3 regions of the Pedobacter humicola genome follow, and region 1 is predicted to be linked to each of the others. Evidence: riboswitches for the same ligand, from Rfam matches in the RefSeq annotation. Region 1 holds a riboswitch; each other region holds the start of a gene.
The links. A riboswitch is a leader RNA that binds a small molecule or an ion and turns the genes downstream of it on or off. The one in region 1 is predicted to bind cobalamin.
Positions count from the first base shown of each region.

Region 2: it holds a riboswitch for cobalamin, as region 1 does, so the genes downstream of both, metE (5-methyltetrahydropteroyltriglutamate--homocysteine S-methyltransferase) here and AC04Q1_RS02435 (TonB-dependent receptor plug domain-containing protein) in region 1, are expected to answer to the same signal.
Region 3: it holds a riboswitch for cobalamin, as region 1 does, so the genes downstream of both, AC04Q1_RS21250 (TonB-dependent receptor) here and AC04Q1_RS02435 (TonB-dependent receptor plug domain-containing protein) in region 1, are expected to answer to the same signal.

Region 1 is NZ_JBWJIG010000001.1:579,339-583,556, reverse strand. It holds gene AC04Q1_RS02445 (sigma-54-dependent transcriptional regulator) at 1-804, opposite strand, end outside; gene AC04Q1_RS02440 (serine hydrolase) at 910-2,157, opposite strand; cobalamin riboswitch at 2,378-2,571, shown strand; gene AC04Q1_RS02435 (TonB-dependent receptor plug domain-containing protein) at 2,670-4,218, shown strand, end outside.
Region 2 is NZ_JBWJIG010000016.1:20,552-24,769, forward strand. It holds gene AC04Q1_RS21200 (SDR family oxidoreductase) at 1-491, opposite strand, end outside; gene AC04Q1_RS21205 (Lrp/AsnC family transcriptional regulator) at 510-971, opposite strand; cobalamin riboswitch at 1,144-1,306, shown strand; gene metE (5-methyltetrahydropteroyltriglutamate--homocysteine S-methyltransferase) at 1,485-3,800, shown strand; gene AC04Q1_RS21215 (6-pyruvoyl trahydropterin synthase family protein) at 3,885-4,218, shown strand, end outside.
Region 3 is NZ_JBWJIG010000016.1:30,868-35,085, forward strand. It holds gene AC04Q1_RS21245 (YncE family protein) at 1-91, opposite strand, end outside; gene AC04Q1_RS21250 (TonB-dependent receptor) at 88-2,148, opposite strand; cobalamin riboswitch at 2,244-2,441, opposite strand; gene AC04Q1_RS21255 (TonB-dependent receptor) at 2,558-4,218, opposite strand, start outside.

The DNA of each region.
Region 1 (4,218 bases):
TTCTTTTTCTCCGCCTACACGCGAAATTTTATGCTCCTGTAAAGCACGCAAAACCTTTGCCTGGGCAGAAAGGCTCATATCACCGATCTCATCCAGGAATAAAGTTCCGCCGTTGGCCAGTTCAAATTTACCGATACGCTGCTTAACAGCTGAGGTAAATGAACCTTTCTCGTGACCAAACAGTTCACTCTCAATCAGTTCAGAAGGAATAGCGGCACAGTTCACCTCAATTAAAGGACTATCAGCACGATTTGACTTTTCGTGTAACCAACGGGCTACAAGCTCCTTACCACTACCATTTGCCCCGGTAATTAATACACGGGCTTCGGTAGGGGCAACACGCTCTATCGTTTCTTTAATTTTAGAAATGCTTTCCGATTCACCTAAAATCTCACGGGTTTTACTTGCTTTGCGCTTTAAAACCTTGGTTTCGGTAACCAGATTTCCACGGTCTAAACCATTACGAACAGTAATTAATAAACGGTTTAAATCAGGTGGTTTCGAAATAAAATCGAAAGCGCCTTTTTTACTCGCTTCAATGGCCGTTTCAACTGTTCCATGACCAGATATCATAATAAAAGGAAGATCAGGCTTGATGAGCTGTGCCTGTTCGAGCACTTCCATACCGTCCATCTTGTTCATCTTGATATCGCAAAGCACCAGATCGAAATTTCCTTTTTTGATCATTTCGAGGCCATCGATACCATTATCGATATCTTCAACATCGTAATTCTCATACTCCAGAATTTCACGTAAGGTACTCCTTATCGCACGTTCATCGTCAATTATTAATAATTTAGCCATTAGAGATGTATTCTTTTATTTCTGATGCGAATATATTATTTTTTAATTAATGTATAGTTTTTTATACAATTTATTGGCTATAAACCCTAAAAGGGGAAAAAGGTTTTAATTTCTATAGTCCATTTTAAACTTACTTAAGTCTGGTTTCGCTTTTTTGGCTCTTTTTAATTCAAGATCGTGAATGGTTCTGCCCAGGTTTTTCATAAAGGGAAAACAAACCGTATCGTACTCATATTTATTATCGTTGAAGATGCCATCTTCATTGCTCTGTACCACAGCTGTGAGAAAATATTCGATTCTATTTTTAAAATCAACGAAATAAGAATTGTCGATAATGTAGCCATAACTGTCGCCATATTTATTAAAGATCCTGATATTTGGATCGGGCATTACCTGTTCTCTTCCATAATACAGCATTTTGGCATAGGTAGCCCAAAATTCTTTAGGATCGTATTTCGGGAAATCACTTTCTGTTGGGTATTTACTCATATAAGTATAAATCAACTTATAATCTTCCGGACTAAGGTTAAACCTTTCTTTTGCTGGAAAAGCTTCAGGGAAAATCAGTTTTCGCATCAGTTGTTGTTGGTCGTTAATGGCGAAGGCATTTTTCCCTGCCAGGCTGAAAGGCTTATTAACCAGTTTATCGGTACTATCCATATATCCCGTGCCCATTACCAGATTGCTTAATTTGAGCTCGTAGTCTTTTGGATCGTATTGAGCAACCTGATTATACACCAATTGTTCGCCATTATAAAATTTGATGGGATTGCTATGTTTAGCCGGTTCACCGGCATCACCAATGGCCAGGCGGTTTAAAATCCTGCTATTGTTTAATCCGTTTGTCTTTAGTTTTTCGTTAATCTCGGCACGGCCTATAAATTCAAACAAACGGTTAAAAGCGTCGTTATCGCTGGTGAGCAAAATCTTTTTTACATAATGTTCAATAGATGGCAAGCCGTTTTTAGCGCTGCTATCCTTTAAAACCTTGGTTTGGCCTTTATAAGCGCTATCCGTAATCATCGTACTTTTAGCTGTCAATCCAGTACTTTTCAATCGGTTTACTTTCTCTAAGGCAAAGATTACTGCAGCGAGTTTGACTGTACTGGCCGGATAAAAATATTGATGGGGATCTAAATTGTAACTAAATGTTTTAAAGGTTGGCTTATTCTTCGCATCGCGGTTAACCTGCGTGTAAAGAATCTGGATCTGGTTTTTATCCGGATGGTTGAGTACCGCGGAAAAAAGTTCTGGTTTGGCTTCCATCAATCTCTTCAGAAAAACAGTATCCGTTTTTTGTGCCATAGTGCCTAAGCTTAATATAGAAAACGCAAGGGTTGCAATCCTTCTCATGGTTTAAATTTTGATTCCTAATTTAGCTTTTTCTATTAAAACCATCATTTTCCATCATGCATTTTACATGGTTTTCATCAAGCAATTATATAAAAAGCACAAGCGATAAAATGGAATGCACAGGCAATAATACAGAATGCGGGTCTGATCGATTAACGGTGTCAAAAAGCAGATTAGTATATGTCAAAGAATGCAGCCAAAATTAAAGTCCTTTTTTTATTACATTTGCACTGCTTTTGGTTTCCGGCTTTACAACCGGGATTAAAAGGGAATACAGTGTAAATCTGTAACTGTCCCGCAGCTGTAAGCTCTATAACGTTTTTCAATCCATAAGTCACTGTCCGATTCACTACGGGGCGGGAAGACAGAAAACCGGGAGTAAGTCAGAAGACCTGCCTTTAGCATTTAATTTCATAGCTTTCGGGGATTGAAGCTAGGATTGAGATATTAACGTTGTTCGTATTTTCATTTCCTTTTCTCATCTGTTGGCTGTGGGCAAAACTCACAATCAAATGAACAAAAAAAGAATGCTAACTGTAGCCGGTTTAGGCCTTGCGCAGTTAATGATTGGCCAGGTGGCTGATGCGCAAACTCCAGACAGTTTGCAGCTTAAAGATGTTGTTATTTCTGCAACAAAAAACGATCAGAAACAATCGCAAACGGGTAAAGTGGTTACCATTATCAGCCGTGAGGTATTGGAACGCAGTAATGGCAAATCATTACCTGATTTACTTACCGAACAGGCTGGTATTGTAATCAGTGGCGGCAATAGCAATCAGGGCAAGGATAAAAGTATATTTACCAGGGGAGCGCTTGGTGGCTACACCCTGGTTCTTATTGATGGTATTGTACAGAATGATCCTGCAAGTGTTAGTGGAACATTCGATTTACGCTTATTCTCCATCGATCAAATCGATCATATCGAAATCTTGAAAGGCGGTCAGTCTACCATTTACGGATCTGATGCTGTTGCGGGTGTAATCAATATTGTAACTAAAAAGGGTGGTAATAAAGGAAATACCATTTATGGGGTGGCCAGTGCCGGAAGTTTCGAAACTTATAAAGGAACGATTGGTTTAAATGGTGGTGTGGAAGGTTTTTCTTACAACATTAACTATACCCATCTTAAAACCGATGGAATTTCTGAAGCCGCGGTACCATTCGGAAGCACTGCCATTTTTGATAAAGACGGATTTAAAACTGATGGTTTAAACGCCAATTTCGGGATCAGACTGGACAAACATTTTTCCGTTAATCCATTCTTGCGTTATTTCTATGGCGATTATAAAATAGATGAAGATGCATTTACTGATGGTTTACCCACTAACAAGTCTATTTTGAAACAATTTAGCGCGGGTTTTAACTCCGAATATAAATTCAATACGGGTAAAATAACGCTAAATTATAGTCACGAAAGCAATTCGAACGATGTAAATTCGAGTTATGGAGGTTTTGAAAGTAAATTCTTAAACTTCGGAAAGCTTAATGTGGTTGATTTGTTCTACAATCAGAAACTGGGCAGTAAGCTAGACTTACTTGTTGGTATAGACAATAGAAAAATGAAGTTGATTACTGATGCCAAAAACCCTACCACCAATATCTTCGCCGCTTATGGCTCATTGTTTTTACACAATTTAAGTGTTTTTAACCTTGAGGTAGGCGGACGTTATAACAAACATGATCAATATGGCGAAAACTATACTTACTCTGTTACCCCGAGTATTAACATCATTAAAGAAGTAAAACTTTTTGGAACGGTATCTACTGCTTTCAAAATTCCAACTCTGAACATGTTATTTGGCCAGTATGGTGCAAACCTGGACCTGAAACCGGAAAAATCTCAAAATTATGAAGCAGGTGTAAACTTTAGTTTTGCTGATGATCAGTTTAGTTTACGCCTTGCGGGTTACAAACGTGATTTAACTGATGCAATTGTGTATACCACAGGTTACTTTAATGAAGGAAATCAAAAATATAAGGGTTTTGAAGTTGAGCCAGCAGCAAAATTTAGTGTTTTTAACGTAAATGGTTATTATGCCTATGTTGAAGGAAATACAGGAA
Region 2 (4,218 bases), on a different contig from region 1:
GTAGCACTGCGTATAGCATTAGAAAGTACTAAGTTATGGATAGGTTCCACAACAGAGGTTGAAGCAATATTGATGATCCTTCCACTCTTCTTTTTAATCATTTTGGGGATGGCAAGCATGGTGGTTTGCACAACGGTTTTAAAAAGCAGATCAAAGGCACTTTCGTAGGCATCCAAACCCGCATCCACAGCGCCTATCGCTTTTGGTCCATTGGTATTGTTTACCAGTATATCGATTTCGTTATGGGCAAAAAAGCTTTTGATAATCTCCTGATAAGATGCAAAATCTGAGAAATCTGCTGTAAGGTAACGGTGTTTTTGACCTGAGGCCACCACTGGCAATTTCGATAAAGCCGCTTTGAGCTTCTCCTCATTTCGGGCCATCAGTATAACATTTGCCCCACATCCGGCAAGTATTTGTGCTGTAGCAAAGCCAAGGCCTTGGGTACTGCCCCCTACCAGGGCATTTTTAGCGGTTAGGTCTATTTTCATATCTATTTAGTTTGTTACTTATAGACTGATATTATTCGAATGTTTAATTTCTGCCATCACAAAAGTGCTGTGTGTACTGCCGATGCTCTCTACCGAACCGAGTTTATTGAAAACAAAGTCTTGATAATGTTTCATATCCTTTGCATACACCTTTAAAATAAAATCATAATCTCCCGAAACATTATAACATTCTACCACCTCATCGATGTCCAGGATATCTTTAACGAAGTGATGGCCGATTGTTCTATCGTGCTGCTTGAGTTTGATGTTACAGAACACAATAAAACCCTGATGGAATTTTTCGGCATCCAGAACGGCGATATATTTTTTGATATAACCATTGTTCTCCAGTCTTTTTACCCGTTCAAAAACGGGAGAAGGTGATAAGTTCACCTGTGAAGCAAGTTCCTTGGTGGTAAAACTGGAATTGTTTGCCAGTATTTTCAAAAGCAATAAATCGGTCTCGTCGAGGGCCTCCATAGAATAATATCCTTTTATAGCTACAAATTTAAGCACTTAAAAGAACAATAAACCAATTCAAACTAAAATAACAGACAATATACCTTATTAATCACATCATAATAGGTTTAAAAACCGATTAATTAAATTTGTCCAGAATTTATAACTGATTGCAAAACCAAGTTTCTTTATATTTCAGATCACCGGAAGAGGTTTTACTTAAGGTAAATGAATAGGGAACCGTGTGCAAATCACGGGCTGTCGCGCAACTGTAAGTAACGATCAAGGTTTTTATCCCAGGAAGGAAGATAGAAACCGTTACAAGCCAGGATACCTGCCTGTTCCGTTTTGACGATGCTTTCGCGAAAAAAGCCTGAAGTCAGCTGGATGCATATATAGGTACAAACCTATAGGCTTTTCTGTGCCCTAAGCGCATGGCTTGCATTCTTCTCCCTCAGTCTTTTTCCCCAAAGGTATTCCCCGAAGCATAAAGCAATTTTGTAATGATGATTCACCATTTAAAATTTGAAAAATATGTTAACCCAAAACCTCGGCTACCCTCGCATTGGAAGCCAAAGACAATTGAAAAAAGCCTGCGAACAATATTGGGCAGGTAAAATCGAACTTACTGAACTCAATAAGGTGGCCCGTATCCTCAAAGAACAGAACTGGCAAATCCAGCTTGATTCGGGCATAGACCTCATCCCCTGTAACGACTTTAGCTATTATGACCAGGTATTGGATACCAGTTTTTTGCTGGGCGTTATCCCGCAACGTTATTCGGCGGTGCTTTCGCAGATCAAATCCAACAACGAGCTCGACCTTTATTTTGCCATGGCACGCGGCTACCAAAAGGATGGCCTGGACATTACCGCCATGGAAATGACCAAATGGCTGGATACCAATTACCATTTTATCGTTCCTGAATTTAGTGCCAACCAGGAATTCAAAATCTTTTATGAAAACATTTTCGCAGAATATAACAATGCAAAACAACTGCTTGGCGAAAAAGCCAAACCGGTTCTGGTAGGACCTGTTAGTTACCTGCTTTTGGGCAAGGAGAAAGAACAGGGTTTTGAGCGTATCGACCTGATCAAAAGATTGGTTCCCGTGTATATCGAGATCATTAACCGTTTGAAACAACAGGGTGCCCAATGGGTACAACTGGATGAACCCTGTTTAGTGCTTGATCTTTCGAAAAAAGAAAAAGAAGCTTTCGACTATGCTTACCGTGCTATTGCCAACCGTGTGAGCGGTGTCAAAATCCTGGTGGCAACGTATTTCGACGCTTTGCTTGATAATACTGAACTAGCGGTAAACCTGCCTGTCCATGCATTACATGTTGATCTGGTACGCGCTCCTGAACAGATGGACGAAGTACTTGCACTGGTTCCAGATCACCTGCAGCTATCATTAGGAGTGGTAGACGGCCGGAATGTATGGAAAAACGATTATGAAAAATCGTTGGCCCTGATCAACAAAGCGGTAGCGAAGCTGGGTGCTGACAGGGTGATCCTGGCGCCGTCCTGTTCCTTGCTGCACAGCCCGATCGATCTGGAGCTGGAAACGGCAATTGATCCCGAGGTCAAAAACTGGATGGCCTTTGCCAAACAGAAATTAAACGAGGTGAACGAAATCCGCCAGATTGTTGAAGGAAATACTGTTTTACTGGAAGCCAATAAAACAGCCATTGAAAGCAGACGTACTTCGCAAAAAGTACACAAACAAGCGGTAAAAGACCGTATTGCGGCGATCACCGAAGCAGATGCAAGCCGTCAAAGTCCTTTCCCTGTACGTCAGCTTTTACACCACGAACGGTTTAACCTCCCTGCATTCCCAACAACAACCATAGGTTCGTTCCCGCAAACGGACGATATCCGTCAGTTGCGTGCCAAATTCAAAAAAGGCGACTTGAGTCTGGAACAATATGAACAGGCCATTGAACGGGCAACCATAGAAGCGATCCGCTGGCAGGAAGAAATTGGCCTGGATGTACTGGTGCACGGCGAGTTTGAACGTAACGACATGGTCGAATATTTCGGCGAGCAGTTAGACGGTTTTCTATTTACCAAAAACGGTTGGGTACAGAGTTACGGAAGCCGTTGCGTAAAACCACCCGTGATTTATGGCGACGTAAGCCGCCCGAAAGACATGACCGTACGCTGGAGCACTTTTGCTGCCGCACAGACCGACAAGCCAATGAAGGGGATGTTAACCGGTCCGGTAACGATTTTACAATGGTCTTTTGTACGTGATGACCAGGGACGTGATATCACCACCAATCAGATTGCCTTCGCCATCCGCGATGAAGTACTGGCCCTGGAAAAAGCGGGCATCGGTATCGTACAAATTGATGAAGCGGCTATCCGCGAAGGGCTGCCTTTAAGAAAAGCCAAGCACCCACATTACCTCGATTGGGCGGTTAATGCGTTTAGGATTACAGCCAGTGGTGTACAGGATAAAACCCAGATCCATACACACATGTGTTATAGCGAGTTCAATAATATCATTGAACATATCGCAGCCATGGATGCCGACGTGATCACCATTGAAACCTCCCGTTCACAAATGGAACTGCTGGAAGCATTTGCCAATTTTGAATATCCGAATGAGATCGGCCCCGGGGTATACGATATCCACTCGCCAAGGGTACCGAGTACGGAAGAGATGACTTTATTATTGGCAAAGGCAGCAAATCTCCTTCCTGCACGTAACCTTTGGGTAAATCCCGACTGTGGTTTAAAAACCCGTAAATGGCCGGAAACCAAGGCCGCATTGATCAACCTGGTTGCCGCAGCCAAAAAGGCCCGCGAGCAGATCAGCATAGCGCGCGCGGAAAGCGTAATTTAAATACAAAAGGCACCATGGATAACACATGGTGCCTTGTTACAAGAATGCAAATAAAAAAACAGAAAGGCGGATGATCGTTTAATGCTGATATACCGCACACGAAAAGAACGGTTTAATGCGGCACACCGCATGTACCGCGAAGAATGGACACGGGAAGAAAATTTCAAAGTATTTGGTAAGTGTGCCAATCCAAACTGGCATGGCCACAATTATACGCTCCTGGTTACAGTTAAAGGACGCATCAATTATGAGATGGGGTATCTGATGGATCTTAAAGACCTGAAAGTGATCATCAACGAATATGTAATTGAAAAACTTGACCATCAGAACTTAAACCTCGATGTGGCTTTTATGCAGGGCAAAATGGCGACCACAGAAATTCTTTGTGCCGGGATTTTTAATCAGTTAAAAGCCCCGG
Region 3 (4,218 bases), on a different contig from region 1:
CGGGGGTAACAGCAGGATCTTTCCTACAGGCGGCAAACATCAACAGCGTCATCAGCATGAGCAAGAGGTTGATCTTAAGGTGCTTTCTCATATCGTATAATTTAATTTGAAGCGATAAAATCTTGGTGGCAAGGGGAAATTCGCAATGATGTCACGGTTATGGTTTAATATATTATTGATCTCGGTGGTGATCTTAGCTGTTTTGCCAAAGAGCGGGAATGTATAACCGATACCCAGATCGTGGGTATACCAGGGGTCCATACGGTTGTAAACCGCGCTTTGAACAGTACTGATCTGATTGTAGCGTTCACCCACGTAGATGTAACTGTAGTTCAGCTCTAGTCTTTTCCAATCGGCGGCCATGATAAAAGAACCCGAATGCAGCGGGATATAGGGAATATTGTAGGGATAAATATCGCCCTCGGTAACATCCCGAGATTGCTGAAAAGTATAACTCAGGGAGGCATTCAGCGAAAGTTTGTCAGATATTGTCCAGGCCGATTGCACATTTGCTTCCAATCCCTGTACCCTCACCCTGCCGATGTTGTACATGGTCCAACGGTAAAGGTTCGAGCTGGGTACAGCAACGATCTTATCCTTAACCGTATTGTAATAGGCATCAACCTGAAAGGATAAGGAAGTCAGCAAAGTATGTTCGGGTTGCAAAGTGTAGGTAGCGCCGATATCATATTGATCGGTAAACTCTGGCCGGAGTAATGTGTTGCCGATAAAGGTGTAATAAAGATCGTTAAAGGTGGGTAGCCGGAAGATGTTTTTATAAAAGGCCCTGAACATCAGCCCTTCGCTCCAGCCTGGACTAAAGGTTGCGATAACCGTGGGGCTAAGTTCCTGTTTATTGCCTGCACTGCTGTATTCCCTTACCATGTCGGACACAAATGTGCCAAGCAGCGAAGCCTGTAAGCTAAAGCTTTTAAGTTTGAGTTCAGAAGCCAGCGCAGTGAGTAGGGTATGCCTGGTGGGAAAGGGGAAACGGTACAGGTTGGCATTTAGCTTATTCCATTGATAATCTGCCGAAAGTGCTACTTCCCATACCGGCAAAATGCGGAAACGGTTGGCCACAGAAAGGTATACTTCATCCTGATGGTAACGGTTATCCAAAAAGCCGTCATCCTTCACAAAATCGGGATCAAGGTAGCGTAGATAATCTTTGGCGTATTTGGCATTAAATAGCAACACATAGCGGTTCTGCTCAGGGGTTTGAAAATTTCCCTGTATAAAGAGATTGCGGTCCCATTGGCGTTGAGTAAAATCGTACCTGTTGGCCACAATCGCACCTGGAAGCCCTCTTTCGGAATAGTATCCGTAACCTTTAACAGCCCAGATTGAACTATCGGCCAGCATACCATTTAAACCTGCCTCCAGGCGATAGGCATCCAGATCGGCATTTGTCCGCACAAAAGTGCTATCATTATAGCCGTTGCCCCTGTCGTAAAACTTGTACCTGCCATTGGCATTTACCCATTCGCCGCTTATAGAGGCAGCTGATTTTGCTGTTATTTTTTGTTCGTAGGCAAAGGATGGATTGGCCAGGCCAAAGGAGCCCGTTTTAAATCCGGTTTTGAAATTAAAGCTTTTTCCGTTTTCAAAAACCGGTCTTCTGGTGCGCAAATAAATGGTGCTCGACGAAGAAAACGATTTGGCGGGTTGCAAAATGGTGCTTTTCTGGCCATTGTAAAGCGCTACCTCTTCCATATTATCCAAAGAGAACCGTCCCAGATCTACCTGTCCGTTCTGGGCATTGCCCATCTGCACGCCATCATAAAAAACGGTGGTATGGTTGCTGCCCATGCTCCGCACATTAATGGTTTTTAAACCTCCTATGCCACCATAATCTTTGAGTTGTACCCCACTGAAATACCGGAGGGCATCGGCCACCGAAAAGCTGTTGAGTCTTTGTAAGGCTTCTCCACCAATGATCTGGGCAGGGGTTGAAGAGGTATTTCTGGCTGAGGTTTTATTTGCCCGCACCTTTACTTCCTTGAGGGTGTGCACCTTCGACGAATCTCTCACCTGGGCAATGGCGATTTGCGTCAAAAATACCAGCGCAAGCAGTAATATTCCCCGTATAAGCATACTGGAACTGCAATGCCGGGCATTTCTCCCTTTGCGGGCAAATGCCAAATCCATACCTGTCCCTAATTGGGTTCCACAGTAGATTAAAATCAAAATCGTAAATTGAAATAATATATACCTCATTCCAGCCCTATTACCCGAAAGCTATTGGAATGATTATGCATGTGGCAGGTCTTCTGACTTATCTCCCGGAATTTCCCGCCTTCCCATTCCGACAAGTCGGGAACAGTGGCAAATGAATAGAAATCCGTTAAAGGAGCTTACAGCTGCGGGACAGTTCCGGACTTTCACCGGATTCCCTTTTAACCCCGTTCGTTACAACGGGAACCAAAAGCGCTGCGAAGTTAAGAAATTAATATGGTGTAGCCTACATTTTAATGAGAAGGGCAGATTGTTCAAAATCGCTTTTGCAAAATGCTTGAAAATTAGGCAAAAGTTATTTCTGGTTACTTTATAAAGCAGATTATTTCAGTCTCTTATTCGACTCTTCTAAATTATTGTCTTTGGCGATTTCTTTAGCCTTAACGGTTTGTTTACCAAACCTATAAGTCAAACCAAAAACGATAGCACGTCTATCATTGTAGGCCTCCGTATTATAGGGAATAAATAATGCGTTATAACCAGAATAATAATCCTTTAAAATGTCATTCGCTCTGATGTATACATTCAATTGAGGTTTTTTAAATTCTTTCGTAATAGCGGCACTCAAATTACTATAGCCCCGGTGATGATAAAATTTATCGCTGGAGAAGTTCGACCAATCAAACCCGATACCTATTTTCCAATTTTTGGGAAAGGACAAATCGTTACTCACATTCCCATAAACATTAACATTTGCCTTGCCTAACGGAAGGTTACTATAAGGCTTTACATCTATCGTACTCAGGCGTGTATTCACACTCAATTGCCAGAACTTTACGGGTTGTGCAGTATAATATGCCCCGAGGTAGTAGTAAATACCATTAAAGTTATCGTATTGCTGAATGAGCAAGCCATCATTATTTCTCAGCAAAATAGATGATATCAGGTCATTGAGCACTACCACGCCGCTACTAAATACAAGTTTACTTTGATATGTCCAGCTTAAATTTAAACTATGTGTTCGCGCAGGTTTGATCTGATCGTTTCCAACAAAATTGGCAACTGTATTATTCGTAAATCGGGAGAAAGGATTTAGTAAGCTGTAATCAGGGCGGGATATTTGCTTGCTATAGTTGATTGCAACTAAATTTTTCTCATTGATACGCTTTTGGATATATACTGAAGGAAAAGGAGAAATCCGATCATATATCTTTTCCCGGTCTGTTCCGTTAATCTGTGAAAATACCCTATTTTGTTCTACCCGCAATCCCAATTGGAAGTACCACGATTTTACCTGCGCCTCCCATGAAGTAAAAGCGCCGTAATTAAATTCGTTATATCTAAAATCTATTTTGCTGTTTAGTGCCTCTCCGGCCGTCCGTTCAATGTTGGTATAGGTATAACCTGAATTTTCATTAGACAGGGTGGTATTATAGTATTTCAAACCCGAAATCCACTCACCGGTCCATAATGTCCGAACATATTGCCCCGAAAAAGTCGTAAAGCCTGTTTTTCCGGGAAGCTGAACCCTGTAAAATGGCATTTTTTGAATTAAACTACCTGATAGATCATAGTAAGATAAGTTATTATCTACTGTGCTCATGGCATTATTTCTGGAGTAAGCCATTGTAAACTTCACACTTTGCTTTGTGCTGTCCCACTTACTCTCGTAGATCGCCTGTGATGCAAATGTTCGCGACCTGCCATTGACCGAATTGAAACTTTGCCATACTGAATCTTGCGAAAGCTGTCTTTCTGGCGTAATAGCCCCGTTATTTCCATCCACTTCATTGTGGTTGGTATTGGGTGTATACTCCGCATATAGGGTGAGCAGGTTGTTTTTATTGAAATCAAGACCTAAATTACCATAAACTCTTTGCGACTGATTATTATTGATATTGGTTTGCGTAACCTGCCAGGGTAAGTTTTTCAAATTAACTGAGGTATTAATATTGGTAAGTCCCTTGATTTTCGACTGTCCATAGGTATAACCGGCCTGTGTTATAAATCTGCCTTTTTTTGCATCTAAGGTAAGTCCGCCAT